One region of the Brachymonas moutaii (nom. illeg.) genome, then DNA from elsewhere that is predicted to be linked to it. Evidence: riboswitches for the same ligand, from Rfam matches in the RefSeq annotation. Region 1 holds a riboswitch; each other region holds the start of a gene.
The links. A riboswitch is a leader RNA that binds a small molecule or an ion and turns the genes downstream of it on or off. The one in region 1 is predicted to bind cobalamin.
Positions count from the first base shown of each region.

Region 2: linked by a shared signal. The riboswitch ahead of ACP2WS_RS05315 (energy-coupling factor ABC transporter permease) and the one ahead of ACP2WS_RS01575 (TonB-dependent receptor plug domain-containing protein) in region 1 are both predicted to bind cobalamin.
Region 3: linked by a shared signal. The riboswitch ahead of ACP2WS_RS07620 (cobyrinate a,c-diamide synthase) and the one ahead of ACP2WS_RS01575 (TonB-dependent receptor plug domain-containing protein) in region 1 are both predicted to bind cobalamin.

Region 1 covers NZ_JBNGEN010000001.1:346,537-356,455, reverse strand. The annotation lists gene dxs (1-deoxy-D-xylulose-5-phosphate synthase) at 1-1,639, shown strand, start outside; gene ACP2WS_RS01590 (TRAP transporter substrate-binding protein) at 1,802-2,947, shown strand; gene glnD ([protein-PII] uridylyltransferase) at 3,128-5,959, opposite strand; gene map (type I methionyl aminopeptidase) at 6,128-6,946, opposite strand; cobalamin riboswitch at 7,084-7,343, shown strand; gene ACP2WS_RS01575 (TonB-dependent receptor plug domain-containing protein) at 7,579-9,618, shown strand; gene ACP2WS_RS01570 (ABC transporter substrate-binding protein) at 9,716-9,919, shown strand, end outside.
Region 2 covers NZ_JBNGEN010000003.1:65,694-75,612, forward strand. The annotation lists gene ACP2WS_RS05295 (magnesium transporter CorA family protein) at 1-1,084, opposite strand, end outside; gene hemB (porphobilinogen synthase) at 1,143-2,156, opposite strand; gene ACP2WS_RS05305 (hypothetical protein) at 2,324-3,736, opposite strand; gene ACP2WS_RS05310 (DUF1413 domain-containing protein) at 3,770-4,171, opposite strand; cobalamin riboswitch at 4,388-4,608, shown strand; gene ACP2WS_RS05315 (energy-coupling factor ABC transporter permease) at 4,798-5,466, shown strand; gene ACP2WS_RS05320 (energy-coupling factor ABC transporter substrate-binding protein) at 5,463-5,873, shown strand; gene ACP2WS_RS05325 (energy-coupling factor transporter transmembrane component T family protein) at 5,863-6,618, shown strand; gene ACP2WS_RS05330 (energy-coupling factor ABC transporter ATP-binding protein) at 6,615-7,505, shown strand; gene cobM (precorrin-4 C(11)-methyltransferase) at 7,502-8,410, shown strand; gene ACP2WS_RS05340 (sirohydrochlorin chelatase) at 8,415-9,500, shown strand; gene ACP2WS_RS05345 (precorrin-8X methylmutase) at 9,582-9,919, shown strand, end outside.
Region 3 covers NZ_JBNGEN010000005.1:132,160-142,078, forward strand. The annotation lists gene fnr (fumarate/nitrate reduction transcriptional regulator Fnr) at 84-821, opposite strand; gene hemN (oxygen-independent coproporphyrinogen III oxidase) at 1,155-2,552, shown strand; gene ACP2WS_RS07600 (sulfite exporter TauE/SafE family protein) at 2,563-3,261, shown strand; gene ACP2WS_RS07605 (sulfite exporter TauE/SafE family protein) at 3,359-4,189, opposite strand; gene ACP2WS_RS07610 (cell division protein ZapA) at 4,522-4,929, opposite strand; gene ACP2WS_RS07615 (cell division protein ZapB) at 4,916-5,260, opposite strand; cobalamin riboswitch at 5,519-5,763, shown strand; gene ACP2WS_RS07620 (cobyrinate a,c-diamide synthase) at 5,877-7,349, shown strand; gene ACP2WS_RS07625 (bifunctional adenosylcobinamide kinase/adenosylcobinamide-phosphate guanylyltransferase) at 7,346-7,963, shown strand; gene cobO (cob(I)yrinic acid a,c-diamide adenosyltransferase) at 8,059-8,628, shown strand; gene bluB (5,6-dimethylbenzimidazole synthase) at 8,632-9,375, shown strand; gene bioB (biotin synthase BioB) at 9,595-9,919, shown strand, end outside.

The sequences.
Region 1 (9,919 bases):
GCACCAGACCTATCCCCACAAGATCCTCACCGGACGCAAGGCCCGCATGCCCACGCTGCGGCAATGGCAGGGACTGAGCGGTTTTCCCAAGCGCGACGAGAGCGATTACGACACCTTCGGCACCGCACATTCGAGCACCAGCATCTCGGCGGCGCTGGGCATGGCCGTGGCAGCACGCCAGCAGGGACTGACCGACCGCCAGCACATCGCCGTCATCGGGGATGGCGCCATGACGGCCGGCATGGCCTTCGAGGCCCTCAACAATGCAGGAGTCGAGGACGACATCAATCTGCTCGTCATTCTCAACGACAACGACATGAGCATCAGCCCTCCTGTCGGAGCGCTCAACCGCTATCTGGCGCAGCTCATGAGTGGCCGTTTCTATGCGCAGGCACGCCATGTGGGCAAGAGCGTGCTCAGGAACGCCCCTCCGCTTCTCCACCTGGCCAAGCGGCTGGAGGAGCAGGCCAAGGGCATGGTGGTGCCGGCCACGCTGTTCGAGAAGTTCGGCTTCAACTACATCGGCCCCATCGACGGGCATGATCTCGAATCGCTCATTCCCACCCTGGAAAACATCCGCAAGCTCAAGGGCCCCCAGTTCCTGCATGTGGTGACCAAGAAGGGACACGGCTACGAGCTCGCAGAGGCCGACCCCGTGGCCTACCATGGCCCCGGGAAGTTCGATCCTGCCGTGGGGCTGCAAAAGCCTGCAGGCACGCCCAGGACTACCTTCACCCAGGTGTTCGGAAAATGGCTGTGCGACATGGCTGCGCACGACAAGCGTCTGGTCGGCATCACGCCGGCCATGCGCGAGGGGTCTGGCATGGTGGAGTTCCATCGCCGCTTCCCCGACAGCTATTACGACGTGGGCATTGCCGAGCAGCATGCCGTGACCTTTGCGGCCGGTCTGGCCTGCGAAGGGCTCAAGCCGGTGGTGGCCATCTATTCCACCTTTCTGCAGCGTGCCTATGACCAGCTGATCCATGACGTGGCGTTGCAGAATCTGCCGGTCGTGTTCGCACTGGACCGGGCCGGACTGGTCGGAGCCGATGGTCCGACCCATGCCGGCAACTACGACATCGCCTTCACGCGCTGCATTCCCAACATGAGTGTGGCCTGCCCAGCCGATGAGGCCGAATGTCGGCAGCTCCTGTCGACCGCCTATGCCCAGAACAGCCCGGTGACGGTGCGGTACCCCCGTGGAGCAGGTGTGGGGCATCCCCCCCGTGAAGGACTGGAAGAGCTTCCCTATGGCAAGGCCGAGCTGCGCCGGCAGGGCAGGCGCATCGCCATCCTCGCTTTCGGCACGCTGCTGTATCCGGCGCTGGAAGCCGCCGAGCGGCTTGATGCCACGGTGGTCAACATGCGTTGGGCCAAGCCGCTCGACCATCAGATGCTCATGCAGGTGGCAGAGGGGCACGAGGCACTTGTCACCATCGAGGACGGCTGCATCATGGGAGGGGCAGGCAGTGCCGTCATGGAGCATCTGCAGGCACATGGGCTGAGTCGACCGGTGCTGCAGCTGGGATTCCCGGATGTGTTCATCGAACACGGAGACCCGGTGCGCCTGCTGCAGATGCAGGGACTCGATGGCGCAGGGATCGAGGCCTCCATCCGCCAGCGCTTCGGGGCATCCTGAAACAAGCGCATGCAGCCGGTCTCGGACAGACGAGTGCCGGTGGATGCTTTGGCAGTCGTGCATGTTCCACACCAGGCATGGGAAAGTGCGGACGCAGGTCCTGCAGGGGAGCGTCCTATAATTCGGCGATTTTCCAAGTTGGATGACTTCAAGGGAGTAGAGATGGATCGACGTTCACTGGTCAAGAACCTCGGGATCGCCGGGGCTACGGTGGCTGCAGGCGCGCTGGCGGCGTGCGGCAAGAAGGAGGGTGCCGATGCCGGTGCCTCCGGTGCTGTGAAGGGGGCGCCTGCCGTGCAAAGTGGCGAGACTGTGCGCTGGCGTCTGGCTTCGAGCTTTCCCAAGTCGACCGACACCATCTACGGCAGCGCAGAGCGGTTCGCGGAAACCGTCAAGCAGCTCTCGGGCGGTAAGTTCGAGGTGACCGTGCATGCAGCCGGTGAGCTCATGCCGGCCTTCGGCGTGGTGGATGCCCTGCAGAACAACACCATCGAGATGGCAGAAACCGCGTCCTACTACTTCACTGGCAAGGATCCGATCTTTGCCTTTGGCTGTGCAGTGCCTTTCGGGCTCACCACGCTCCAGATGGATGCCTGGATGGACCAGGGCAATGGCCGCAAGCTCATGGACGAGTTCTACGCCAAGTACAACATCAAGAGCGCCAGCGCCGGCAACACCGGTACGCAGATGGGGGGGTGGTACCGCAAGGAAATCAACACCCCCGAGGACCTCAAGGGGCTGAAGATGCGCATGGGCGGCGGCGTGTTCGGCGAAGCCATGCAGAAGCTGGGCGTGGTGTCCCAGAACATGCCGGCCGGCGACATCTACCAGGCGCTGGAGAAGGGCACGCTCGATGCCGTGGAATTCGTCGGCCCCTATGACGACGAAAAGCTCGGCTTCAACAAGGTGGCCCCCTATTACTACTATCCCGGCTGGTGGGAAGGCAGCGCCGAGCTGGAATTCTTCATCAATGCCAAGGCCTACAACGCTCTGTCGGCCACCAACAAGGCCATTGTCGATGCAGCTACCCGCGTGGCTGCTGCCGAGACCACAGCCAAGTACAACGCGCGCAACCCCGGCGCCCTCAAGCGTCTGGTGGCTGCCGGCACCCAGCTCAAGCCTTTCTCCAAGGAAGTGATGGACGCCGGGTTCAAGGCCTCGATGGAGGTGTTCGCCGAGCACGAAGCCAAGTCGCCCGAGTTCAAGAAGATCCACCAGTCGATGCGTGAATTCCAGCGCGACCAGATCCTCTGGAACCGCTTCTCGCAGTTCCGCTTCGACAGCTACATGGCGACGGTCAAGGTCTGATCCTGGCTGCGGCGCAGCTGGTGCGCCGTCTGTCTGTGCGTTCCGAGGCGGGGATGTACCGACAGCAGGTCACAGGCAGCGCCCGCAGGCTGCCCTTCTCAGGCTCCCTGTGCCCTTTTGGGCAGGGAGCCTTTGTTCTGGGCGGAGGCTTCACGAAGAGAGCGCAGCCTCCGCCTCCCTTCATGCGGCCGAGATGGCGTCGAGCAGGTCCGATTCGAGCCGGGCCTGCACCGGGCCGGATGACAGGCCCTTGCCCTTGACGAGGAAGGTGTCCTCCACCCGGTCGCCCATGGTGGAGATGTGCGCGAGCTGCAGGTGGATATGGTCGTGCGCCAGCACGCGGGTGATGCGGTAAAGCAGTCCCATGCGGTCGCTGGCGTTGATGGTGATGAGCCAGTGCTCGACCTTTTCATCCGGGGTGAACTGGACCGTCGGCGTCATGGGGAAACTCTTGGCCCGGCGCGAGAGTCGACCATGCGAAGGTTCGGGCAGGGCGCCCGGATGCTCAAGGACGTGGGTGAGCGAGCTCTCTACCATGGTCATGAATTCGCGGTAGTGCTCGGGCATGATGGAGGTGACCACCTGGAAGGTGTCGAGCGCGTAGCCGTCGGTGGTGGTGTGGACCTTGGCATCCAGGATGCTGAACGAGGCGCTGTCGAAGTAGCCGCAGATGCGGGCGAACAGCTCGGGCTGGTCGGGGGTGTAGACCAGCACCTGCAGTCCCTCGCCGTGCGGCGAGAGCCGGGCGCGAACGATGGTTCTGCCCTGTCCGGCATGGCGGGCGATGTGACGCGTGTGCCATGCGATTTCGTTGGCGTCATGCCGCATGAAATAGCTCACGTCCAGGGCGTTCCAGAGCTTGAGGTGGCCTTCGAAGGGCATCGAGTAGCGCGCCAGTTCGACCTGGGCATCGCGCTTGCGTGCTTCCACCAGCGCATCCAGATCGGGCACGTGGCCACCGAGCACGCGCAGCGTGGCCTTGTAGAGGTCTTCGAGCAGCTTGCCCTTCCAGCCGTTCCAGACCTTGGGGCTGGTGCCGCGTATGTCGGCCACGGTGAGCAGGTAGAGGGCGGTGAGGTAGCGCTCGTTGCCCACGGTCTTCGCAAAGGCGGTGATGACATCGGGGTCGCTGATGTCCTGCTTCTGGGCCACCATGCTCATGGTCAGGTGCTGGCGCACCAGAAAGGCGATCAGGTCGGTGTCTTCCTGGGAGATGCCATGGATCTTGGCGAACTTGCGCACTTCCTGCTCGCCGAGCTGGGAGTGGTCGCCTCCGCGGCCCTTGGCGATGTCGTGGAACAGGGCTGCGGTGGAGAGGATCCAGGGGGCATCCCAGCCGGCGGCGAGCTGGGAGCAGAAAGGGTATTCGTGCGCGTGCTCGGGGATGAAGAAGCGCCGCACGTTGCGCACGACCATGAGAATGTGCTGATCGACCGTGTAGACGTGGAACAGGTCGTGCTGCATCTGGCCCACGATCTTGCGGAACACCCAGAGGTAGCGGCCCAGCACGGAGGTCTGGTTCATCAGGCGCAGGGCATGGGTGACGCCCGAAGGGGCCTGCAGGATCTCCATGAACTGGCGATGGTGGACCGGATCGCGCCGGAAGGCACTGTCCATGATCACCCGGGCGTTGTAGAGCGCACGCAGGGTGCGGGCAGACAGACCGCTGATGCCGATTTCCCGCTGGGCCAGGATGAAGGTTTCCAGGATGGCGTGCGGTTCACGGAAATACAGGTCGTCGGTGGCGACTTCGAGCAGGCCGTTGTTGTCGAGGAAGCGCTCGTTGATGGAGGGCAGGTGCCGGGGTTCCTGGGTCTGCTGTTCGTAGTCGATGTCCGTCACGGCCGTGCTGGCAACCGGGTTGACGGTTTCCTGCAGGGCCAGGGCGGAGTTGCCCGATTCCTCGGCCTGGATGGCGGCCCTGGCCTGCTGGGCTCTGGCGCTGTCCTGCAGGCGCTTCATGGCTTCGGTGACCGGAGCGGGATCGTCCTCGCGCGTGTGGCCGCTGGCCTGCAGCCGCTCGGCAATGTTGAGCAGCAAGATCTGGGTGAGCTGGGTGACGGCCTTGGCGGTCCAGTAGTAGTGCTTCATCAGCGCTTCGCTGGGGCGCAGCGGACTGGTCTTGCCGGCTCGGGAGGAGGGGGTTTCCAGCGCATAGCCGAAGAGCTTGGCGACGGGGTCCTGCAGATCGAAGATGAGGCGGTCCTCGCGGCGGCGCGCGACCATGTGGAGGCGGGTGCGGACGAGGCTCAGCATGACGTAGCTGCGCCGCACATGGCGTGCTTCATAGGGTGTCATGAGCCCGCTGCGCATGAGCGCGCTCCAGGAGTCTCCGTAGCCGGCTGCCTTGGCTACCCAGAGCACGACTTGCAGGTCGCGCAGGCCACCGGGAGATTCCTTGCAGTTGGGTTCGAGCGAGTAGGGCGTGTTCTCGTACTTGCCGTGGCGCTGACGCATCTCGAGCGTCTTGGCCAGATAGAACCCGTAGGGGTGCATGGCACTGTCATAGGCGGCGCTCAGCGCGTCGTAGAGGTCGGCGGGGCCTGTGATGAGGCGGCGTTCGAGCAGGGCGGTCTGGACGGTGATGTCCTTTTCGGCTTCGGCCACGCATTCCTGCACCGAACGCACGCTGGAGCCGATTTCGAGGCCCATGTCCCAGCAGCTGCCCACGAAAGCCTCGATGCGCTGGCGCAGGTCGGCCCCCGCTTCCTGCATGGGCATGGGCAGGAGGATGAGCACATCGACGTCCGAGTAGGGGTACAGCTCGCCTCTGCCGAAGCCCCCCACTGCCGCCAGCGCAACCCGTTCGCGGTCGAGCCCGTGCTGCTGCCACAGGGCCGTGAGCGAGTGATCGGTGAGTTGCGCCAGCCGGTGCAGGATGCCCATGATGCTGCGCATGGCGCGCACGCTGCCGGATTCATCGGCCAGCGGCGCGAGCAGGGCCTGCTTGGCGGCCTGGTAGTCCTGGCGCGTGAGCGGGGCAGGGGCGGAGAAGGGAGACGGAGTGCTCATGGGAAAGGGGAAAAGGCAGATTTCTCGGAGGACCGGAAAGGAGTGGCACCGGCAGGTTGACCAGGCACTCCGGAGAGGTGCAACTCCGTGGCAAGCAAGAAGCGCACCAGGGCACTGCCTCCCCGGACAAGGCCACAGCGTCTGCCGGCCGAGCACCGGGAATGGGCATCAGGTCGCAGTGGCGTGCACAAAGTCGGGCAGCGCGGGCATGCCGGGCGACAGGGTGAGCACCTCATAGCCCGTGGGCGTGACGACCACGGCATGTTCCCATTGGGCCGAGAGGGATCGGTCCTTGGTGACGATGGCCCAGCCATCGGGACCTTCCTTGATCTCGCGGCGGCCTGCATTGACCATGGGCTCGATGGTGAAGATCATGCCTGGAACCAGTTCCTCCATGGTGCCTGGCCGGCCGTAGTGCAGCACCTGCGGATCGGTGTGGAAGTCGCGGCCCACTCCGTGTCCACAGAATTCGCGTACCACGCTGTAGCCGTGGCTCTCGACGTATTTCTGGATGGCGTGGCCCACGTCTCCCAGATGGGCTCCGGGCCTGACTTCGAGAATACCCTTCCACATGGATTCGTAGGTGACGCGGCACAGCCGGCTGACGTAGGGGGGCGCGGCATCCTCACCGCCCACGATGTACATGCGGCTCGAATCGCCATGCCAGCCGTTGAGGCGGGGAGTGACGTCGATGTTCACGATGTCGCCCTTCTTGAGCGGCTTGTCGTTGGGAATGCCGTGACAGACCTGGTGGTTGACCGAGGTGCACATCGATTTGGGATAGGGGCGGTGGCCGGGAGGCGCGTAGTTGAGGGGCGCGGAGACGGCACCGTGGCTGGTGGTGTATTCCTCGCAGAGGCGGTCCAGCTCGTTGGTGGTGATGCCGGGGACGACATGGGGACCGAGAAAGTCCAGCAGTTCGCCCGCAAAGCGGCATGCCTTGCGCATTTCCTCGATTTCTTCAGGGGTATGGATGATGATGCTCATGCAGGAGATTATCCGCGCATTGCCCGTGCATTGCATGACGAAGGTTGCCGTTTCCATGCACTTGGAGAGGGATGGGAGCGCATCGCCGATACAATGGAGAGTTCCTGCACCGAACCCTCACCGCTGTGAGGCGGGGCAGGAACGAGAGAATGCCAGGTGCCCCGCAAGGGTTGAACGGGAACCGGGTGCGCGCCTGCAGGGCGCCATGCCCGGACTGCCCCCGCAACGGTGGGTGAGTGTGGGCGTTTCATGCTGCGCGACATGGTCCATGCCGCGCGGCAGCCACTGTCTGGGTCGTGGAGTCCGTGCAATGCGGTTCTCTTGGATCGACATCGGATGGGAAGGCGAAACGTCAAGACTCACGAGTCCGGATACCGGCCTGGCATGCAGCGTGCTGCCGCTTCAGGGTGCGGCAGCCAGTATCTTGACCGTTTGCGGGGAGCAGACCGGGAGTCCGTCTTCGGGGTGCGGCATGGCATGAAGCCATGCACGTCCGTGCAGAGGGTGTCCGTGCGTTTCAGTTCAGGAAGCGCGCGGGGGCCGGCATGGGGGTGCAAGGCAAGGCAGTGCGGGGCACTCCGGCTGGCGTGTTTTTCCGGATGCGTGCAATGCGGTCATACACCGTATCGACAATGACACATTCCATTTCTATGTTCCGGCTGGCAGGGCTGCTGTTCTGCCTCAGTCCGGTGGCGGCTGCCGTGGCGCAGACTTCGGGCACTGCGGCGGCACAGGCATCGGCAGGGGAGGCACCGCGCGATTCCGCCGACGGGGGCGATGCCCCGGAGTACAACGTGGTGATCACCGGCTCGCGTGCCGAAATGTCCGTGAAGGACACGCCCCAGCGCATCGAGGTGGTGACGCGCAGACAGATCGAGGCGACGCCCCATGCGGAGCTGGCCGATCTGCTGGGCAAGACCACGAGCGTGGACATCAAGCAGTATCCGGGGCTGTCCTCGGCCGTGGGCATGCGCGGATTCACGCCCTATAGCCCGATGGTGGGCGAATCGCTGCAGACGCTGGTGCTGCAGGATGGCATTCCGGCCATCGTCAACGAGCTGAGCATGATGCCCACCGCTGGCGTGTCCCGCATCGAGGTGCTGCAGGGGCCTGCGTCGTCCCTTTATGGCTCGCAGGCCATGGCAGGCGTGATCAACCTGATTCCGGTGCGCCGCACGGGTGCGCTGCAGGGTGGTGTGGAGGTGTCTGCCGGCACTATGGGCCAGCGCGAGGTGCAGGGAGACATTGGCGGTGCACTGACACCCTGGCTCAATTTCGACTATTTCGGCGGATGGCACCGTCAGGGCGATTACAGCTACCCGGGAGGAACGGCGCATCCGAGCGGCTATGACACCTACCACCATGACCTGCGACTGGGATTCAGGCTGGCGCCGCAGTGGCAGCTCGACGTGCGCGCGGATCTGTTCAAGGGCAACGATGTGGAGAATCCTGGAGCGTTGCCTGGCTATTCGGGCACGCCGACGGTCAAGGACATGACCCATCGGCTCTACAGCGCCGTGCTCAGGGGGGATGTGGGCAACCATGCACTCAGCATCACGGGCTACAGGGGTGAGGAACATACGTCCATGGACGACGTGGCCACCGATGGCTCCAGGACTCCCTCGTTCCAGTCGGCACTGGACTGGCATGGGGTGCAGCTCAAGGACGAATGGCAGTGGCACCCCGGTGCGGAGCTGGTCTACGGGTTCGACTACCAGGTACAGAAGGCGCGCTCGGTGAGCTACTGGTATGGTTCCCCGTCGGTCTACCAGCCAGACAGCCGACAGGAAAACGCTGCGCTCTATGCCCAGCAGAACGTCCGCTTCAACGACGGACGCACGTCGGCCTATGTGGGGGGACGATACGACCATTTTCGTCTGTCCACCCTGGACACGGATGACTTCCCGGACAACGCTCCGCAGAGCCGCAACTTCCACCAGTTCAGCCCGAGTGCCGGCATCCGCCATGCCCTCACGCCTGCACTGGCGCTGCATGCGACCATCGGCCGGGGCTATGCGGCTCCGAGCGCCTGGAAACTTGCGGGCAAGTATTCGAGCTACGGCATGGACTACCAGGGCAATCCGGCGCTCAAGCCGGAGAGCAGCGTCAGCGCCGACATCGGCCTCTCGGCAGAGCAGGACAACTGGAACGCGGATGTGACCCTTCATGACACGCGCGTGCACGACAAGATCGTGGCGGTGACGCTGCCGGGCAATGTGTCCTCGTGGACCAATGCCGACAGAGCCCGGATGCAGGGCATGGAGCTGAGTGGCCGCTGGCGCATCACCCCGGCGCTGGATCTGGGGGTGGGCTACAGCTACAGTTTCCGCGCGGAGCAGAACAACGGCTCGGGCTGGACGGATCTGGAATACGTGCCGCGCCAGACGCTGCGGGCCTCGCTCGATGGCCACTGGGGCAATGTGGGAGCCCATCTGGGAGCCCGGTATGTCGGCCGCACGCTCAAGACTGCCTACTGGGCGGACTGGACGAGCACGCTGGGCCAGCAGGGTGGATATACCCTGTGGGATGCCAGCATGAGCTGGAAGCCGGCAGCTCACCAGACGGTGCGGGTGGCGGTGGACAACCTGTTCAACCGCGCCTACCAGGTGGTGCCGGGCTACCCCATGCCGGGGCGTGAGGTCAAGCTGACCTATCGTTGGGACTTCCTGTAAGGCAGGGCGGACGATGCGCAGGCCAGGGCGACTCGGCAGGGCGGCAGGAGCGGTGCGCTCCATGGGGCGCAGGGGGCGGTGCCTGCCGGCGGTGCTCATGCTGGCAGCTGCACTGGCCGGATGCCGTGACGCGGCTGCGCCTGTGGTCCCCGGGCCGCAGGCCAGTTCGCAAGGGAAATCTGCCTCCTCTTCTGCGGCGCCGGCTGCAGCCCGGCCGCAGCGCATCGTATCGCTCAATCTGTGCGCCGATCAGCTGGTGCTGCAGCTTGCCGATCGCCATCAGGTGGTGGCGGTGAGCGAG
Region 2 (9,919 bases), on a different contig from region 1:
CAATCAGGTTCAGTGGCAGAAAGATGGCCGTGAGCGTCGTGAGCACCTTCATGATGTCGTTGGTGCGGTTGCTCTGTACGCTGAAGTGAATCTGCACCGCCGTCTCGGCCGACTGCTCCAGCCGCTGCACGTGGTGCACCACGCGCTGGATGTGCTCGATGATGTCGCGCGCGCGGGCAATGAGCTGGTCGTGCTGCAGCTGCGCCAGGCGCCGCGCCTCCTTGGTCGCCCCGGCCGCCAGCGGCTGCTCGCGCAGGCTGTCGAGCCACTCCTGCATGGCATCGTGCTGCTCGTCGCACAGGTCTTCGAGCATGTGCAGCTGGTTGCGCGCCATCAGCAGGGTGCTCCAGTCGGTGAACTGGCTCGTCGTCTTGAGCAGCGCCTCCTGCCAGTGGTCGAGCTGCTGCGTCAGCTCGCGCCGCACGTCGAGGTAGCTGTCCACCATGGTGTTGATCATGCGCAGCACCAGATCGGCCGGGCTGAACGGCAGGCGGCTGCGCACCCCCGTGGGGGTGGATGCAGATGCAGCCGCAGACGCGCCGCCGCTGTCCACACTCAGCTGCGCATCGGCCAGGTAGCGGTCGATGTACTCGTGCGCCGAGTGGCAGTGCAGCGGGTGCACGCTGATGAGCAGCCGGTCGAACACCGCAAACCCCACGGCCATCGACCGGATGCGGCGGAACGTCGCCAGCGAGGCGCGGCCCCCTTCGCGGGCCTCCTCGCCTTTGGGGCGTCCGCCTCGGGCCGCGCTCGCGGAGGAGGGGACTGCCGTCAGGTCCTGCAGCTCCCGGTCCTCGGCGCTGCCGCGCATCTCGCCCTTGGTGGCCAGACGGCGGAAGATGATCAGGTCATACACCGAGGTGTAATCGTAGTTCGACGGATGGGCCGCATACGCCAGATCGCGGCAGTGCAGATCGAACAGCTGCGACCCGCCCAGGTGCTGTGCCGCCTGCTGCACCGTCGGCAGCAGGGCAGGCAGCTCCTCGCGGTCCAGAATCAGCCACACAAAGCCCTCTGCCGGCAGCGCCGCAGGCACCGCGTCGGCAAAGCGCAAGGTATCGGCCGTGAATTCGACGATCTGCATGGCAGGCAGCAGGGGCAGGTGTACCGGCGAACGGTGCGAAAACGAAAACCGCCCGGCCTCAGCGGCCGTGCGTGCGCAGCCACTGCGCCGCTTCCAGCGCGCTGTAGGTCAGAATGCCATCGGCCCCCGCCCGCTTGAACGCCAACAGGCTCTCCATCATCACCGCGTCGTGGTCGATCCAGCCGTTCTGCGCCGCCGCCTTGAGCATCGCGTATTCGCCGCTCACCTGGTAGACGAAGGTGGGGACGTGGAAAGTCTCCTTCACCCGCCGCACGATGTCCAGATACGGCAGCCCCGGCTTGACCATCACCATGTCGGCCCCCTCGGCAATGTCGAGCGCCACCTCGCGCAGCGCCTCGTCGCTGTTGGCCGGGTCCATCTGGTAGACCTTCTTGTTGCTCTTGCCCAGATTGGAGGCACTGCCCACCGCGTCGCGGAACGGGCCGTAGAACGCGCTCGCATACTTGGCGCTGTAGGCCATCAGGCGCGCATTCACCAGCTCCTCGCGCTCGAACGCGGCACGGATCGACCCGATGCGCCCGTCCATCATGTCGCTCGGCGAAATGATGTCGGCCCCCGCCTGTGCGTGCAGCACCGACATGCGCGTGAGCAGCTCCACCGTGATGTCGTTGAGGATGTAGCCGCTGTCGTCGAGCACCCCGTCCTGCCCGTGGCTGGTGTAGGGGTCGAGCGCCACATCCGTCATCACGGCCAGCTCCGGAAACTCCTGCTTGATCGCCGCGATCGTGCGCGGAATCAGCCCCTCGGGATTGAGCGCCTCTCGCCCCTCCGGGTCCTTGAGCGACGGATCGATGGCAGGGAACAGGTCGATGCACGGAATGCCCAGCTCCACGCACTGCTCGGCCACCCGCAGCAGCAGGTCGATCGACAGCCGCTCCACCCCCGGCATCGACCCCACCGCCTCGCGCCGCTGCGTGCCCTCGTGCACGAACACCGGCAGGATGAAGTCATCGGCACTCACATGGTGCTCGCGCACCATGCGGCGGGTAGCGTCATCCACACGCAAACGGCGCGGACGACCAGCAGGAAAAGCAGCGTAAGGAGTAGTCATGATCCCAGCAACAAAGACAGAACACAAAAGCACCCCCTCCCGTGTGCCCCGCAGACCCCCGGCCCGCCATCAGCCCACGGAACAGGGCGGAATGGGGGCATTCTATGCCGGTGGGCGCGGCGCGGCGCGGCGCCGTGCCTTGCGGCCGCCTCCGCATCAAGTGCAGGTTACAACTCGTCCTCGTAGGCCAGATACGTCGAAAGCATCGGGACAATGCTGGTGATGTATGTGGCGGGGATCGTCCAGCGACGCCCACGGAACTTGCTGGGATCCACGGGGATGATGGCACCCAGGTCTTCCAGAATGACGGCCAGCTTGCTGGTATCGGGCGGATTGCCGGATTTTCCTGTTGCAGCGAAATAGGCGGTGCCGATACCTGGAGTGGCCGTTCCTGCGCGCACCGCAGTCGCGCTGTTGGACAGAGGGAAACTGGCCCCAGAGGGGAACTGTTTCCGGAGATTGGCCAGGGTGGCATCGATGATTGCTGCCGTAAAGATGGGGCCAGTCACCCAATTGCCGGCAGCGTCTTGTTCTTGTGTTTCGATGGCGGCAGGCGTCACCCGATAGCGAAAGGCGACGTTGTTGGAAATGGTGGAGGCATCAATCCAGTTAAAGAAAGATGCAGCTCCCATCGAGTGGGCCTTGGTGGTGCTGCTGGCAGTGGACGTGACGGGAACAGTGCCGTGCGATGCAGTGCCACCCAGATCGTAGCCAATCATGAACAGGGCGGCTTCCAGAGCGCGGAGGTGCTGGTTGGGTGCAAGAGCATGAAAACAGGCAGTTGTGCATGCAGCAGTTGTGGGATGCTTCAAAATTGCGTCCAGAATCCAGCTGGCTTTCAAGTTCCATTCTGCATGGTGCGGGCCAGACTTCAGACGTTGAAACTGCAACAGCGTCGTGCTTGGATTGCGCTGTTTGGGGTTCAGGGCATGGGCAGATTCCTTGGCGGGAGACCAGGGGAAATTCAGTTCGGCAGGTACTGCGTGAAGGTGGTGGCTGGTGCAGAATTTGACCACCATCCATCCCAAAGCTGCACCCACGCGGCTGTCATAGATGATGAAGTCATCGCAGATCAGTGAGTAGATTTTCGACATGCCTGCGTTGAAGCGCAGGGAAGATGCAGTGAGTGGAGGGTGACCTGTATCCCCCGAGTTGAGTGCCGTGCGGGTCGTTTGCAGAATATCCAGCAATTCCTTTTGAGTAGAGGGGCGCAGCAGCCAGCTCACATTGCCAAGGCGTACACCGCCCCAGGTCATGACATCCACTGCGGCGTCAGTGACCTGCTTGAGGTTGTTCGCGCTCAGCCCGGTATTCAGTTCAGCTTGCAGCACGCTCAGAATGGCTGCATTGGTGGCAAAGGTTGTGCCGGCAGTGACCGAAGAATGCGCGCGCACCAAGGGCGTAGGAGTGGCCGGCCAGTGGTACTTGTGGTACGCATCGCAAAGGCTGCTGCAGCTCCAGGCCTTTTTGCTCTTGCGGTTGATGTAGCTGTGAGCGAAAGTGCTGTTGCACAGGTTATTGCTTACCCATGCGATGAAATCCTGGACGTGGGGTGCGCTCAGGTAGGCAGCTTTCAACATGCAAATACTCCTTGGGGCTTTGTGGTGTGGATGTCAGATACGTTGATAAATGGCTTTGTTGGCGCTGTTGCGCCTCACGAACCTGGCAATGGGTGGATGAGAATGGGTGTCTTCAAGGGCTTTGCGAAAGGCCTTGCCCAAGCTTTTGCGCTCTCCGCTCGTGAGTGCATTCCAGTCACTGTCGTCGCATAATTCGTTCAGAGTGAATTCGCCCTTGATGTTTACGGCGCGTGCCTTCTCCAAGAGCCTAGAGATGAGGCTGTCCACATTCACGGTCTTGTGCGGGGCATCGGGAGCCTGGCTAAGGGAGGCTGCCTTGAGCGCCTCATGTACCCAGGCCTCAAGGCTGATGCCTTGTTCCTGGCTGTTCAGCAGTGCGCGAGACAGAAGGGAGTCGTCCACGTTCAGAAACAGTGTTGCCATCACTTTCTCCATTTTGATGAGACAGATGAGGTTATCTCCTTTGTGATGAGTGTGCATTATTTGCGCTCATGTGTCAATGTTTTTTGTTTGCGTCTGGGATGGCATGGTGCCTGGAGCCTGAGCTGCTGGCAACCTCCGGGCGAAAGGGGCTGCAGGGTGACGCAGGGGAGTGGCTGCTCGAGGCAGCCCGCTTCGCAGCCAAGCACCCTCCCCAGCACGCACCTCCCTTCCTATAATGGCGGCACGGGTGCGTGGGTTGCCGGGCTTCGGGTCTGGCGCCTGCGTTAAACGGGAAGCCGGTGACGCCATGCAGCTAGTGGCCATTCCGGCGCAGCCCCCGCTGCTGTAAGCCTGACGACTCCGCCTCACGCCACTGCGTCCTCCGACGCGGGAAGGCGCGGACTAGGAAGAGGGCAAGCCAGAATACCGGCCCGCGACGAGCCAGCACCATTCCCCGGGGGATCTGGGAGTCTGCTGCCGCGCGTTGGCGTGCGCCTCTGTGTTTCCTCCCTGCGGAAACGGCGGGGCGCGGCTGCCGTGCCGGCCTGCCCAGACTTTCCCTTCCCATCTTCCTGTTGCCGTGGTGCGCTCGTGTCTTTCACATCACACGGTTCGACGGGAGGTTTCGAATGCACATCATGGAAGGTTTTCTGCCACTCAAGCACGCGGTGGCATGGACGGCGGCTTCGGCGCCGTTTCTGGCAGCGGGCATCTGGTCGGCGCGCCGCAGTCTGCGCGATCACCCGGAGCGGCGCATGCTGCTGGGGGTGTCGGCGGCGTTTTCCTTTCTGCTCTCGGCCATGAAGCTGCCCTCGGTCACGGGCAGCTGTTCGCATCCCACGGGAGTGGGGCTGGGTGCTCTGCTGTTCGGGCCGCTGGCGATGGTGCCGGTGAGCTTTGTGGTGCTGCTGTTCCAGGCGCTTCTGCTGGCGCATGGGGGGCTGACGACGCTGGGGGCCAATCTGTTCTCGATGGGCATTGCCGGGCCGCTCATGGCGGCGGCGGTGTTCCGCGTCGGGCGCGTGCTGCGCCTGCCGCTGAGCGTGAATGTGTTTCTGGCGGCGACGCTCGCTGATCTGGTGACGTATGTGGTGACCTCGCTGCAGCTGGCGCTGGCGTTTCCCGATGCGGTCAGCGGGGTGGCGGGCTCGATGCTCAAGTTCGGCGGCATCTTTGCCGTGACGCAGATTCCGCTGGCGATCAGCGAGGGGCTGCTGACGGTGCTGGTGGTGCAGGCCATGACGCGCCTGCAGGGCGAGGATCTGCGCGGTCTGCCGCTGTATGCAGGGCAGGAGGTGCGGGCATGAAGCGGCAATTCTGGATCATTGCGGCATGCGTTGTGGTGCTGACCGTGGCGCCGCTCCTGTTCGTGCGCACGCCGGCGCTGGGGCCGGACGGCAAGGCGCAGGCGCTTTTTGGCGGGTCGGACGATGCAGCGCGCGACGCCATCACGGTGATTGCACCGCACTACCGCCCGTGGTTTGCGCCCCTGATGGAGCCCGGGCCCGAAATCGCCTCGATGCTGTTTGCGCTGCAGGCGGCCATTGGGGCGGGGGTGATCGGCTACTGGCTCGGGGCGTCGGTGACGCGCCATCGCGAACGCGAACGCCAGCGCCGCGAGCGGGAGGCAGCCGGCCATGCGCCGGAGCAGTCCCCCCATCAGGAGCGTACCTCTGCTGCTGCGGGCCCCGCCGGAGTGGCCCGTGTGGATTGAGCAGGCTGCCTATGCCAATCGCTGGCGCGATGTGACACCGGTGGCCAAGGCTCTGTTTGCGGGCTGTGGCCTGGCGGCGGCCTTTGTCGCGCCGGACTGGAAGGCCGAGCTGCTGCTGGCGGCGCTGCTGGCGGCGGTGACGCTGGGTGGCGCGCGGGTGCCGGCGCGGCTGTATGCGCGGGTGGTGGCCCCTGCGGGCAGCTTTGTGGTGCTGTCGTGCGCGACGCTGCTGGTGGCGGTGGCGCCTTCGGCAGGCGGATGGCCGGAGGTGCACTGGCATGCGGCCGGCTGGCCCGAGGCCGCCCTGACGGGCACGCGGGCCATGGCGGCGCTGGCGGCCATGGTGGGGCTGGTGCTGACCACGCCGCTGAGTGACCTGATCGGACTGGCGCGCCGGCTGCGGGTGCCCGAGGTGCTGGTCGATGTGATGGTGCTGTGCTACCGCATGGTGTTCGTGTTCATGGAGGCGTGGGACGACGGCGTCACGGCGCAGGCGGCGCGGCTGGGCTATGGGCCTTTCCGGCGCTCGGTGCGGTCGCTGGCGCTGCTGGCGGCCAATCTGGCCGCGCAGATCTGGAGCCGCGCCCTGGCGCTGCAGGCAGCGGCGAGCGCGCGCAATGGCGACGGCCCGCTGAATTTTCTGGCACCCGACTATGCCCATGCCCGACGCGATCTGCGCGTGGCGGGCTGTGCCGGAGCGGTGCTGCTGGCGGGCATGGTGGCCCTGCGCGGAGGTCTCGCATGACGGCGGCGGAGGGAAATCTGCTGCTGGAGGCGCAGGAGGTGTCCTACCGCTATCCCGACGGGAGCGCCGGGCTCGATGTCTGCACCCTGGCCATTGCCTCCGGCACGCGCAATGCGTTGCTGGGCGCCAACGGCGCGGGCAAGACCACGCTGCTGCAGCACTGCAACGGCCTGCTGCGGCCGGCGTCGGGAGCGGTGCGCGTGCATGGCACGCCGCTCGACTATGGCCGCCGGGGGCTGCATGCGCTGCGGCGGGAGGTGGGCATGGTGTTCCAGAATCCGGATCGCCAGCTGTTCTCGGCCTCGGTCATCGAGGATGTGTCGTTCGGGCCGCTCAATCTGGGGCTCGACGAAGCCACCGTGCGCGCCCGGGTGGCCGAGGCGCTGGAGGCCGTGGGCATGACGGCGCTGGCGCGCAAGCCGGTGCACCAGCTCAGCTTCGGGCAGAAGAAGCGGGTGTGCATTGCCGGCGTGCTGGCCATGCGGCCCCGGCTGCTGCTGCTCGATGAGCCCATGGCTGGGCTCGATGCCGGCATGCAGCAGGAGCTCGCGGCGCTGCTCGACGGGCTGGTGGCGGACGGCATGACGGTGCTGCTCTCGACCCACGACGTGGATTTTGCCTATGGCTGGGCCGACGCGATTCACCTGCTGCGGGCAGGGCGCTGCGTGGCCTCGGTGCCGGCGGCGGAGCTGCCGCACCATGCCGAGGCACTGCAGGCCGCAGGCCAGCCGCTGCCCCAGGCAGCGCAGTGGCAGGCGGCGCTGGTGAGGCGGGGGCTGCTGCCGGCGGCACCGTCGGTGCGCAGCATGGCGGCCCTGCTCGGGGCGGTGCAGGCACTGCCCGATGCATTCTTTCTTCATTCTCAACCACAAGGAGGCCCGGCATGATGGATGCCGCGCAAGCGCAAGTCTGGTTCGTGGGAGCCGGTCCCGGAGACCCCGAACTGCTCACCGTCAAGGGACGCGGTCTGCTGGAGCGGGCCGGTGCCGTGCTCTACGCCGGGTCGCTGGTGGACCAGGCGGCCACCCGCTATACCCCCCCGGGCTGCGAGATTCGCGATTCCAAGGACATGACGCTGGAGGAGATGACCGAATGGCTCATCACCCGCGCCCGCCAGCACGACACGGTGGTGCGGCTGCAGACCGGCGATCCGGGACTGTACGGCGCGCTCATCGAGATGACGCGCCCGCTCGATGCGGCGGGGGTGGCCTGGGCCGTGGTGCCGGGAGTGTCCTCGGCCATGGCCTCGATGGCGGCGGCGGGCGAGTCCATGACCCTGCCGGAGGTGACGCAGACCGTGATTCTCACCCGCGTGGAGGGGCGCACGCCCATGCCCGAGGGCGAGGACCTGGCCGCGCTGGCCGCACACCACACCACGCTGTGCCTGTTCCTGTCGATCACGCTGCTGCACAAGGTCGAAGCCGGCCTGCGCGCGGCCGGATGGGCAGATGACAGCCCCATGCTGGTGGTGCACAAGGCGAGCTGGCCCGGGCAGGAAAAAGTCGTGCGCGGCACGCTGGCCGACATCCGGCAGCGCTGCCGCGAGGCGGGCATCGTGAGCCAGGCCATGATCGTGGCGAGTCCCACTCTGGGCGCGAGCCAGTGGGAGACGCTGGCCCGCTCCAAGCTCTACGATCCGGGCTTCACGCACCGCTTCCGGCGCGCGAGCACGCCAGCATCCCCGGCTCCGGCCGCTGCGGGGCACGACGCGCCCCCTGCCGAGTCCGCACCTGCAATTTCTGCGGCATCCTCTGCCGCTTCTGTTCCGCCCACGGAACATTCCGGAACCTGACTCCATGCAAGACACTCTTCTCCTGGTCGGTCACGGCTCGCGCGCTGCGGGCGGCAACGACGAAATCGAACAGTTCGCGGCCCGCTGGCGCGAGCGGCATCCGGGCTGGCACATCGAGGTCGGCTTCATCGAGTTTGCCGATGTGCTGCTCGACGAGGGGCTGGACCGCGCCGCGCGCGCAGCCCGTGCCGGCACCGGCCGCGTGCTGGTGCTGCCGCTCATCCTGAACGCGGCCGGGCACGTCAAGGGCGACATTCCACGCGCCATCGAGGCCGCCAGCCAGCGCCATGCCGGCGTGCGCTTCGACCAGGCTCCGCATCTGGGAGCGGGCGAGCCGATCCTGACCGTGCTGCGGCGCAAGCTCCGGCATGCCATGCACCGCCTCGATGTGCCCGATCCGCGCAGCACGGGCGTGGTGCTGCTGGGGCGCGGCTCCAGCGACCGCAAGGCCAACGGCGAGGTGGCCAAGATGGCCCGCTGGCTGTGGGAGGAGAGCGACCACGAGCTGGTGGACATCGCCTTCACGGGCATCACCCACCCCCGACTGGAGCGCGTGGTGCAGCGGCAAGTGACGCTGGGCATGACGCAGGTCGTCGTGCTGCCGTACTACCTGTTCACCGGCACGCTCATGGAGCGCATCGACCGGCAGATGGGGCATCTGGCCCGGCAGTACCCCGGCGTGCGCTTTGCCCATGCGTCGTACTTCGGCTTCGAGCCCGAGATTTTTGCATTGCTCGACGAGCGCGTGGACCGCTGGCAGCGCGGCGCGCCCCATGCCACGGTGCGGCACGACCACCATCTGTACGCCCCCCACAGCCATGACCATGGCGCCGACCACGATCACGGTCCCGATCATGCCCATGACCACAGCCATGAGCACGCACACGGTCATGACCATGACCATGACCATGCACACGGGCATGATCACGCACACGCCCATGGTTCCGAGGGGCACGGTCATGACCACGATCACGACCACGCGCACGGCGCTGCCCCGCTACCCGCCGACGACGGCAACGATGCGGCCCGCCACTGCACCCACCGCACGCCGGAACCCGGCCAGCCGGTGCACCCGGCGCATCCGGCCTGAGGGCAGGGCGCACGCCTGCCGATCTGCCGCGCACCCCGGGGTGCCGGCCTTCCGTTTTCTCTTTTTCCGAGTGATCCGACCATGAGCACCGTCAACACCATCACCGAACAGCTCACCCGCGCCGGGCAGGCCATCGAGCACGACAGCTTTGCCATCATCGACCGCGAGGCTGGCCCCCACGCCTACACGGCCGACCAGTGGCCCGTGGTGCGCCGCATGATCCACGCCAATGCCGATTTCGACTTCAATGGCCTCACGCGCTTCCATCCGGCTGCGGTCGATGCCGCGCTGCAGGCCATTCTGGGCGGCGGCACGCCCGTCGTGGCCGATGTGGAGATGATCTGCGTGGGCCTGTCGGCCCCCCGCCTGCGCCACTTCGGCATGACCACGCACCACTTCATCAGCGACGACGACGTGAT
Region 3 (9,919 bases), on a different contig from region 1:
TGTCCTGTTTCTGGAGCAGGGATCTGCCAGGGGATCGGAGTGGCGAGAGTGTGCAGGCGCCGTCTGGTGCAGGGACGTTGCGCTCAGTCTTCCGTGTGCGTGTGCTGGTTGACCAGACGCTGCAGGGCCTCGATGTCGAGAATGCGGACGTGGCGCTGCCTGACCTCGACGATGCCTTCCTCTGCAAAGCGGGAGAACATGCGGCTCACGGTTTCGAGCTTGAGTCCCAGGTAGCTCCCGATCTCCTCGCGCGTCATGCGCAGGATGATCTCGGACTGGGAGAACCCCCGTGCATGCATGCGCTGCACCAGGTTGAGCAGGAAGGCTGCCAGACGTTCCTCGGCCCGCATGCTGCCGAGCAGCAGCATCACGCCATGGTCGCGCACGATTTCGCGGCTCATGATCTTGTGGAGATGGCTCTGCAGGGCCGGGACCTGGCGGGCCAGGGCTTCAAACCGCTCGAATGGCATGACACACACTTCGGCGTCTTCGAGGGCTATGGCATTGCAGGTATGGGCATCCTGCACGATGCCATCAAGGCCGATGATCTCGCCGGCCATCTGGAAGCCAGTGACCTGGTCGCGTCCATCCTGGGTGGTGATGGTCGTCTTGAACACCCCCGTGCGCACGGCAAAGAGGGCGGCAAAGGTTTCTCCGGCATTGAAGAGTGCCTGCCCCCGCTTGATCTTGCGCCGTGTGGCTACCACGTCGTCGATGTACTCCAGCTCGGAGGGCGTCAGTCCCATGGGCATGCACAGTTCACGCAGATTGCAGTTCGAGCAGGCTACCTTGTAGCCTTGGGCCAGCGAATGGGTGGGCATGGTGGAAAAGCGAGGGACAGAAGAAAGAACGCTGCCCCGATGGGGATTGGGTTGCACACAGGTGAGAACCATTATCGCATGGGGCAACTTGCCGTTGATGCAAGTCAATGTGGTCCTGCGGGAGGATGGGCACATTAGAGAGATGAAAAGTCCTGCAGCCGAAAGGGGATGTATGTCCCCGAGGCCATGTCCATTTCTGCGGCCTGGAGCGGCAGGAGCAAGGGGCATGCACGCAGCAGAGGCCGGAATCCGCAGGGCATGGCCATGCGCCGTCATGGTCGCATGGGAGAGAACTGCCGGGAGCCGGGTCGACGATCTTACAATGCACGGAACATGAGCAGTCAGGCACTTTCCCACATCACCCCCGAATTGCTGGCACGGTATGACATTGCCGGTCCACGCTACACCTCTTACCCCACGGCCGACCGTTTTGTCGAAGCCTTTGGCGAGAACGACTATGTGGCAGCGCTCGAGCAGCGCAGCAATGGCCGCGCGGGGCAGGTGCTCCCGCTGTCGCTGTACGTGCATGTGCCGTTCTGTGAGTCGCTGTGTTACTACTGCGCCTGCAACAAGATCATCACCAAGCACCATGAGCGGGGTGCCGAGTATCTGCGCTATCTGCAGCGCGAGATCGATCTGCATGTGGGACGGCTGGGACGCGGACAGACGGTGTCGCAGCTGCACTTTGGAGGCGGCACGCCCACTTTCCTGAACGACGCCGAGCTCACGGAGCTCATGGGCATGATCCGGGGCGCATTCACGCTGGTGCCGGGCGGTGAGTATTCGATCGAGGTGGATCCCCGCACGGTCGACGAAACGCGACTGCGCACGCTGGCTCGGCTCGGTTTCAACCGACTGAGCTTCGGGGTACAGGACTTCGACCCCGAGGTGCAGAAGGCGGTGCACCGCATTCAGCCGGCATCGCAGGTGTTCGCGCTCGTCGAGGCTGCCCGCAAGATCGGGTTTGAATCGGTGAATGTGGATCTGATCTATGGCCTGCCGCAGCAGACGGCTGCATCCTTTGCGCGCACGCTGGAGCAGGTGTGCACGCTGCGGCCCGACCGCATCGCACTCTATGCCTACGCGCATCTGCCGGAGCGCTTCAAGCCCCAGCGGCGCATCGACGCCTATACGCTGCCCAGTGGCGGCGAGAAGATCCAGATGCTGTCGCAGTCGCTGCAGGCCTTCAGCCAGGCGGGCTATGTGTATGTGGGCATGGATCACTTTGCCCTGCCGGATGACGCGCTTGCAGTGTCCAAGCGTCAGGGCAGCCTGCATCGCAATTTCCAGGGCTACAGCACGCAGCCTGACTGCGACCTCATCGGGCTGGGGGTGTCGGCCATCGGGCGCATCGGTTCGACCTACAGCCAGAATGCCAAGACACTAGAGGAGTACTACGACTGTCTGGATCGTGGGCATTTCCCCGTGGTGCGCGGGCTGGCGCTGACGCGCGACGACCTGATCCGCCGCACGGTGATCATGGCCATCATGTGTCAGGGAGAGGTGGAGTACGAAACCATCAATCTCGCATACATGATCGATTTCCGTCAGTATTTCGCCCGCGAGCTGGAAGATCTGAAACGGCTGCAGGGAGAAGGGATGGTCGAGGTGGATGCACAGCGTCTGCAGGTGACGGATCAGGGCTGGTATTTCGTTCGCGGCGTGGCCATGGTGTTCGACAAGTACCTGCAGGCCAATCTGTCGCGCACGCGGTTTTCCAAGATCATCTGACGGCGTGTCGATGCAGCTCTCGCTTGCCGCCACGGCATTTCTGATGGGGCTGGCCGGAGGGCCACACTGCATTGCCATGTGCGGTGCGGCCTGCGCCGGGATCGGTCATGCGGCTGGGCCGGTTCGCGGACGCCAGACGCTGGCCATGGGCCTGTTCCAGGTAGGAAGGGTGATCGGCTACGGCGCGCTGGGCGCAGTCGCGGCCGCCTCGATGCAGGGGCTGGGATGGATGACCGTGCACAGTGCAGCCCTGCGTCCGTTCTGGAGCATGCTGCACGTGGCAGCCCTGCTGCTGGGGCTGGTGCTGCTGGTGCAGGGGAGGCAACCGCTGTGGCTGGATCGCTCCGCACGCAGGGTGTGGGAGCGTCTCAAGCGGCTTCAGCAGCGTCGTGGACTGGCAGGGCCCGTGCTGATCGGCATGATGTGGGCCCTGCTGCCCTGTGGCCTGCTGTATTCGGCGCTCATGGTGGCAGCCCTGACCGGCGAGGTCTGGCAGGGGGCTGCCGTGATGGTGCTGTTTGTGCTGGGAACCAGCGTGTCGCTGATGGCAGGGCCCTGGCTGCTGCTGCGGGTGCCTCACCTTGGTGGCACGCAGGGTCAGTGGGGCATCCGGCTGGCGGGTCTGGCGCTGGCTGTCACTGCGGGGGTGGCGCTGTGGATGGGGCTCATGCATCAGCAGGCCCCGTGGTGTGCCACTCCGGCACTCTAGTGGCGCAAACCGGATCTTCTGCATCGCGCCAGTCCGAGGCTGCGGGCGCGATGGCATGGAGCGCTCTCGGTGTAGAGCGCCACGTGCGGTTCGGACGTCAGATCTGTATCCCGAGCGTGCGCAGCCCTTCGCGGGTCATGCTGGCCGCGAGCACGATGAGCAGGCAGGCAAAGATGCGCTTGAGGGCCTTGACGGGCAGCGCATGGGCCGTGCGTGCCCCCACCGGAGCCATGAGCACGCTGCAGCTGGCGACGGCCAGCACGGCCGGAATCCAGACATAGCCCAGCGAGTAGGGGGGGCGCCCGGCCACCTGCCAGCCACTGACGATGTATCCCACCACGTTGAAGACTGCAATGGGAAAGCCGAGTGCAGCGCTGGTGGCTACTGCGTTGTGGATGGGCACGTTGCACCAGGTCATGAAGGGCACGCTGATGAAGCCGCCACCAGCCCCGAGCAGGCCGGAGAGAAAACCGATCATGCCGCCCGCAGCAGCCTGGCCTCCGGGGCCAGGCATCTGGCGGGTGGGCTTGGGCTTGCGGTCGAGCAGCATCTGCAGGGCAGCGACGGTGACCAGCACGCCGAACATGAGGGAGAGCCAGGCGCCCTTGAGCAGCGAGAAGATGCCGATGCTGACGATGAGTGCGCCGATCATGATGCCGGGCGCGATGCCCTTGACCAGATCCCAGCGCACCATGCCGCGGCGGTGATGGGCGCGCACGCTCGACATCGAGGTGAAGAAGATGGTGGCCATGGACGTGGCGATGGCCATCTTGACGGCCAGACCCTGCTCCACACCGTGGGCGACGATGATCCAGCTGATGAAGGGCACGAGCACCATGCCGCCGCCGATGCCCAGGAGCCCTGCCATGAAGCCTCCCATGAGGCCGAGACCGGCCAGTTCAACGATGGTGAGGGGTTCGAGAATCATGGCAAGAGGCGGCACACCGCCATGGCGCCGCAGAACGATGGGCGTAAAAAAACACCGCGAGCGGTGTGAGGAATGAGGTGTCTGCACGGGAACCGACCGCATCCTGAACCGAGGGTTCAGGGGGGCGAGGGCAGCACTGGCCGTGGGTCCATCTACGCGAGATGGTCACGCTGGCCGGGCAATATACCAAGCCCGAGCTCAAAGAGCATTGGTTCAAGGAACTATAAAGCCGGAACCGGTGCAGACGCCCCCATTGTAGGGCAAGGTTGCGGCCTTGGAGACAGGCGGAACATGTAATTTGTGTGCCAGCCATCGCTGGGGGCATGCAGGGGTCAGTCGGTGCCGGAGGAAGAAGGCAGTGCCTCGGCGGCGGGCTCTGTGGGAGGGGCGCCGAGCACGGTCTCCATTTCGCCGAGCAGGTGCTGCAGGCGTGGATGCGTGGCTGGGGCCTCGCTGGTGGGGGCGTCATCAGAGAGTGTGGACTCTGTTTCTTCGGCACTGGCTGCTGCGGCCTGTGCGGCTTCCCGGGCGGCGAGCTGTTCGCGTTCGAGGAGGTCATAGGCGACGTTGAGCGCGGCCAGCACGGCAATGCGGTCACGGGCCCGAATCTTGCCGGCATCGCGGATGCGGCACATGGCGGTATCGACCTTCTGGACGGCTTCGAGCATCAGGCTCTCGGAGCCATCGGGGCAGCCCAGCATGTAGGCCAGTCCCATGATGTGCACTTCAAGCTGTTTCATCGGGGCGTTCCTTGGCGGACTCGGATGGGGCTGCCGAGTCGGTGGGGGAGGGGAGCGGCGCATCCACCGAGTCGGGGGTTCCCCAGGCCGTCGGCGGGAGGACGGGCGCATGCATGGGGGAGGCATCCACCGGGATGCGGTCGAGGAGGGAGTCGATGCGCGCGCGTGCAGCTGCCAGCCGGGACTTGAGCGAATCGCGTTCCTGTCCAAGTTCGATGACCTGTTGCTGCAGGAGGTCGTGCGCCTGCTGCAGCGCATGATGGCGCGTGAGCAGCTGCTCGACACGGTCGGCAACCTGATCGAGAAGAGGGGATGTGTGCGGAGATGTCATGGCGGCGAAGAGGCAGCCTGCGCATGCCGCCGCAGGCTGAAGGAGAGGGCCTCTGAATGCCTGTCATTGTAGTCCATGCGCCCTGATCCGCAGGGGAGGGAGCAGGGGCCGTGATGGGCAGGCTAGAATGCCGATTTGCTGGTGCCCACAGGAATCTGGAGAGAAATGCATCTCCCCGGGCCGGCGCTCTGCCTGTAGAAGCATGCGCATCGCGCGCGTGGTGTCTGTCGCAGCAGACGATGTCGGCAGGCATTCCGAGAATCGGTCATGCAGACGGGTTCGTGGGTGAAACGGGAAGCAGGAGGAGAACGCCACCGAAGAGCGGGTGTGCGCGTTGTCCCGGCCTGCGCTGCCCCCGCAACGGTAAAACGGTGCGGATCGCATGCCTTGGGGAGCGCGATCTGCAGCCACGGCCACATGCCACTGGGAGAGCGCCCACTCGCCCGGGAAGGTGCCGTCGGTTCGCCGTCAGCCCGGAGACCGGCCAGCATGGGAGGACACCCAAGCCCCGGCAGGGAGGGTGTTCGTGCGCACGCGCCGGCGGGGTGGCTGGTGGCGTGGGAGGCGGCATGCCCATGTGCGATGGGTGTGGCTGCAGGATGGATATGTGCGAATCATGGCGAAATCCTCTGCGCAGGCGGGCACGGTGGCGTGTCCGGCCCTGCTGGTAGGTGCTGCGGCCTCGGGGCAGGGCAAGACCACGCTCGTCGCGGCGCTGGCACGCTGGTGGACGCGGCGTGGCCTGCGGGTACAGGTGTTCAAGTGTGGACCTGATTTCATTGATCCGGGCTGGCATGCGCTCGCAAGCGGCCAGCCGGTGTATCAGCTCGATCTGTGGATGGTGGGCGAGGCGGCGTGCCGAAGCATGCTCCGCGAGGCGGCTGCCTGCAATGACCTGATTCTCATCGAGGGCGTCATGGGTCTCTACGATGGCGAGCCGAGCAGTGCGGATCTGGCGGTGCGGCTGGGCCTGCCGGTGCTGGCGGTGATCGATGCCCATGCCATGGCGGGCACGTTCGGGGCCCTGGCACATGGACTGGCGCATTACCGCGAAGGGGTGCGCTGGGCGGGCGTGGTGGCGAACCGGGTGGCAAGCAGTGGCCATGCCGACATGCTGCGCCGAGGGCTCCGGGAGCCACACGACTGGATGGGCGCGATCATGCGCAACGCCGATTTTTCTCTGCCCGAGCGGCATCTGGGGCTGATGCTGGCTCCCGAGATGGCCGATGCCCTGGCACGGCTCGATCTGGCCGCCGATGCACTCGCGGACATGCCGCTGGTGGCCGATGAGGGGCAGTCTGTGCCGAGTCGCTGGATGACGGAGTTCCCGTCGGCGCTGGAGCCTTCGGAGCCAGAGGCCTTGGAGAGCCCCGTGGGCTTGCGCTGCACAGAGGAGGGCGCATCGCCTCTGGACGCCTGGCTGCACGCGGAGCCGCGCAGCCTGGAGGGCGTGCGCATCGCAGTGGCCCGGGATGCGGCGTTCTGCTTTCTGTACGAGGCCAATGTGCGTACCCTGCAGGCGCTGGGTGCCGAGCTGGTGTTTTTTTCTCCCCTGGAGGATGCGGCGCTGCCGGCGTGCGATGCGCTGTGGCTGCCGGGCGGTTATCCGGAGCTGCATCTGGAGGCGCTGCAGGCCCAGACCGGCATGCGCGAGAGCATTCGACGCCATGTGCAGTCGGGGCGGCCGGTGTGGGCCGAATGCGGCGGCATGATGGCGCTTGCCGAGGGTCTGGTTCCAGCGGGCGCGGAACCGGAAGCTGCCGTGCCACTGTGGGGTGTGCTGCCCGGGACGGTGCGCATGCATGGACGGCTTCAGGGGCTGGGGCCGCAGGCGCTGGCGGTGCCCGGATGCGATGCGCCGCCGCTGCGGGGGCATACCTTTCACTATTCGACCCTGGACACGCCGGAGGCCGAAGCGGCCCGCACGGTCAGTCCGCGCGTGACGAGTCGCAGCAAGGCTGGCGAGGCGTTCTACCGGACAGGGCCGCAGGGCAATGTGCGGGCGAGTTATTTCCACCCCTGGTTTGCCAGCAGTCCGCAGGCGGCAGCAGCGCTGTTTTTGCCTGACCATGTGGAGACTGGGGCATGAATCCGGTGCACCACGAGCTGATTCTGGGAGGGCAGAAGTCCGGCAAGACGGCCCGGGCAGAAACCCTTGCGGCTGCCTGGCTGGCGCGTGGTCCGGGCCATCGCGCTCTGTATCTGGCCACCGCGATGCCCTGGGACGAGGAAATGCGCCGGCGCATTGCGCGGCATCAGCAGGATCGGGCCCGGCGGGTGCCGGGCATGGCGACGCTGCAGGCAGGCGAGGACGGGCGGCCGCTGGATGTCCCGGCCCTGCTGCGGGCGCATGGTGCGGCCGATACGGCGATCGTGCTGGATTGCCTGACCCTGTGGCTCACCCAGCAGCTCAGCGAGGCGCCGGATGCCGCACGCCTGCGTGGCGGCGAAGGGGGTGAGGAGACAGCGCAGGACATGCGCGCGGCAGAAGACGATCTGGTGCGTGCGGTGGCCGCCTGCCCGGGGCCGGTCTATGTGGTGAGCAACGAGATCGGTCTCGGAGTGATTCCGCTGGGCGCGGAGGTGCGTGCCTTCGTGGACGCACTGGGGCGGCTCAACCAGCGCATGGCCGTTGCGTGCAGCCATGTGACCCTGATGGCGGCAGGATTGCCGCTGGTGCTCAAGGCGCCCACAGGGCCCTGAGCGCCACGGGACCCATGCAGAGACTGCGGGCGCGTGTCGGCACAGGCAGACAGAGCCCGCGACATTTTTTGGATGTTTTTTGAGGAGTGCAGCACATGCAGATCGAGCAACCCCCCACCGAGAAGCCCTATGACAAGCCCGAGGGTGAACGGCGCGGCATCGTGATCGTCCATACCGGCGACGGCAAGGGCAAGAGCACGGCCGCCTTCGGGCTGGCGCTGCGGGCCACGGGACGCGGCAAGAAAGTCATCATCTACCAGTTCATGAAGGTGCCGAGTGCCCGCTTCGGGGAGCACCGCATGTTCGAGCAGCTCGGCGTGCCGGTCGAGGGGCTGGGGGATGGCTTCAGCTGGAAGAGCCAGGATCTGGAGAAGTCGGCACAGCTCGCGCGCGACGGCTGGCAGCGGGCCAAGGCGGCGATTCTGGGAGGGGAGCATTTCCTGGTGGTATGCGACGAGATCACCTATCCGCTGGTGTACGGCTGGCTCGATCTGCAGGATGTGCTGGAGACGCTGCGGACCCGTCCGCGCCATGTGCATGTGTGCCTGACCGGGCGTCGCTGCCCGGACGAGATCGTGGCGCTGGCCGACACGGTCACGGAAATGCGCCAGATCAAGCATGCCTTCGAGGCAGGCATTCCCGCTCAGCGCGGCATCGAGGACTGAGTCGTGGAACAGAGCCAATTCCGGCAAGGGGAAGCGCCAGACCAGTCTGGCGACGAGGTGCGCTACAGCCGGGCCGAGCGGGCGGGGCTGTACCGGGCGATCGTCGAGCGGCGCGACATGCGGCACTTTGTCTCAGGCGCCCAGGTGGAGCCCGAGGTGCTGGAGCGTCTGCTCAAGGCGGCGCACTGGGGGCCGAGCGTGGGGTTCATGCAGCCGTGGCGCTTCATGCGCATCACCGATGCGGCCCTGCGCGAGCGGCTCCATGCCTGTGTGGAGCGCGAGCGGCTGGCCACGGCGGCAGCGCTCGGTGAACGGCAGGCGGATTTCATGCGGCTGAAGGTCGAGGGGCTGCGGGAGGCAGCCGAGCTGCTGGCGGTGTGTCTCATGGACGGGCGCGAGCGGCACGTGTTTGGACGCCGGACCATGCCCTACATGGACATTGCCTCGGTGGGCTGTGCGCTGGAGAATCTGTGGCTGGCCGCGCGGGCCGAGGGGCTGGGCGTGGGCTGGGTGTCGATCTTCGATCCGGTCGACATGTCGGAGCTCCTGGGCTTGCCCGAAGGCGCCACGCCCCTGGCGCTGCTGTGCATCGGCCCGGTGCCCGCGTTCTACGAGGAGCCCATGCTGCAGCGTGAGCGCTGGGCGCGGCGCATGCCGCTGTCCGACGTGGTGTACGAGAATCGCTGGGGCGAGTCTGCGCCCTTCCTGGAAGGGCACGATACCCGCGGAGGACCAGAGGCAGACTGAGCCGGCAGCAGTTCGCATCAGGGATGCGCCGCAAGCCAGATGTCAGGTCTGGCCCGGCCAACTGGGGCACAATCCGGCCCTTGCCCGGCGCGCCACCTGCTGCAGCCGGAGCCGCAGAGAATGGGCGCCGCCGTGGTGCGGCGTCCCTTTGCAGCCGCTGCGATGATTTGATTTGTTTACGGGCTCCCCGGAGGGAGCCGCATTGAGAGAGAGTGATCCATGTCCGAATCCACGACCTTCAACCCCTCTGCATGCCATGGCGACGCAGAGCAGTCCATCCATTTCTGCGTTCCCAAGAAGGGCGCGGCCCAGCCCCAGAGCACGCGGCGCTGGCGCGTGGAGGACATCGAGGAGCTGTTCGAGCTGCCTTTCCCCGAGCTGATGTTCCGTGCCCAGCAGGTGCACCGCGAACATTTCGATCCCACCGAGGTGGAGCTGGCCACGCTGCTGTCGATCAAGACCGGCGGCTGCCCCGAGGACTGTGGCTACTGCCCCCAGTCGTCGCACTATGACACCGGCGTGGATGCCAGCAAGCTCATGGGCG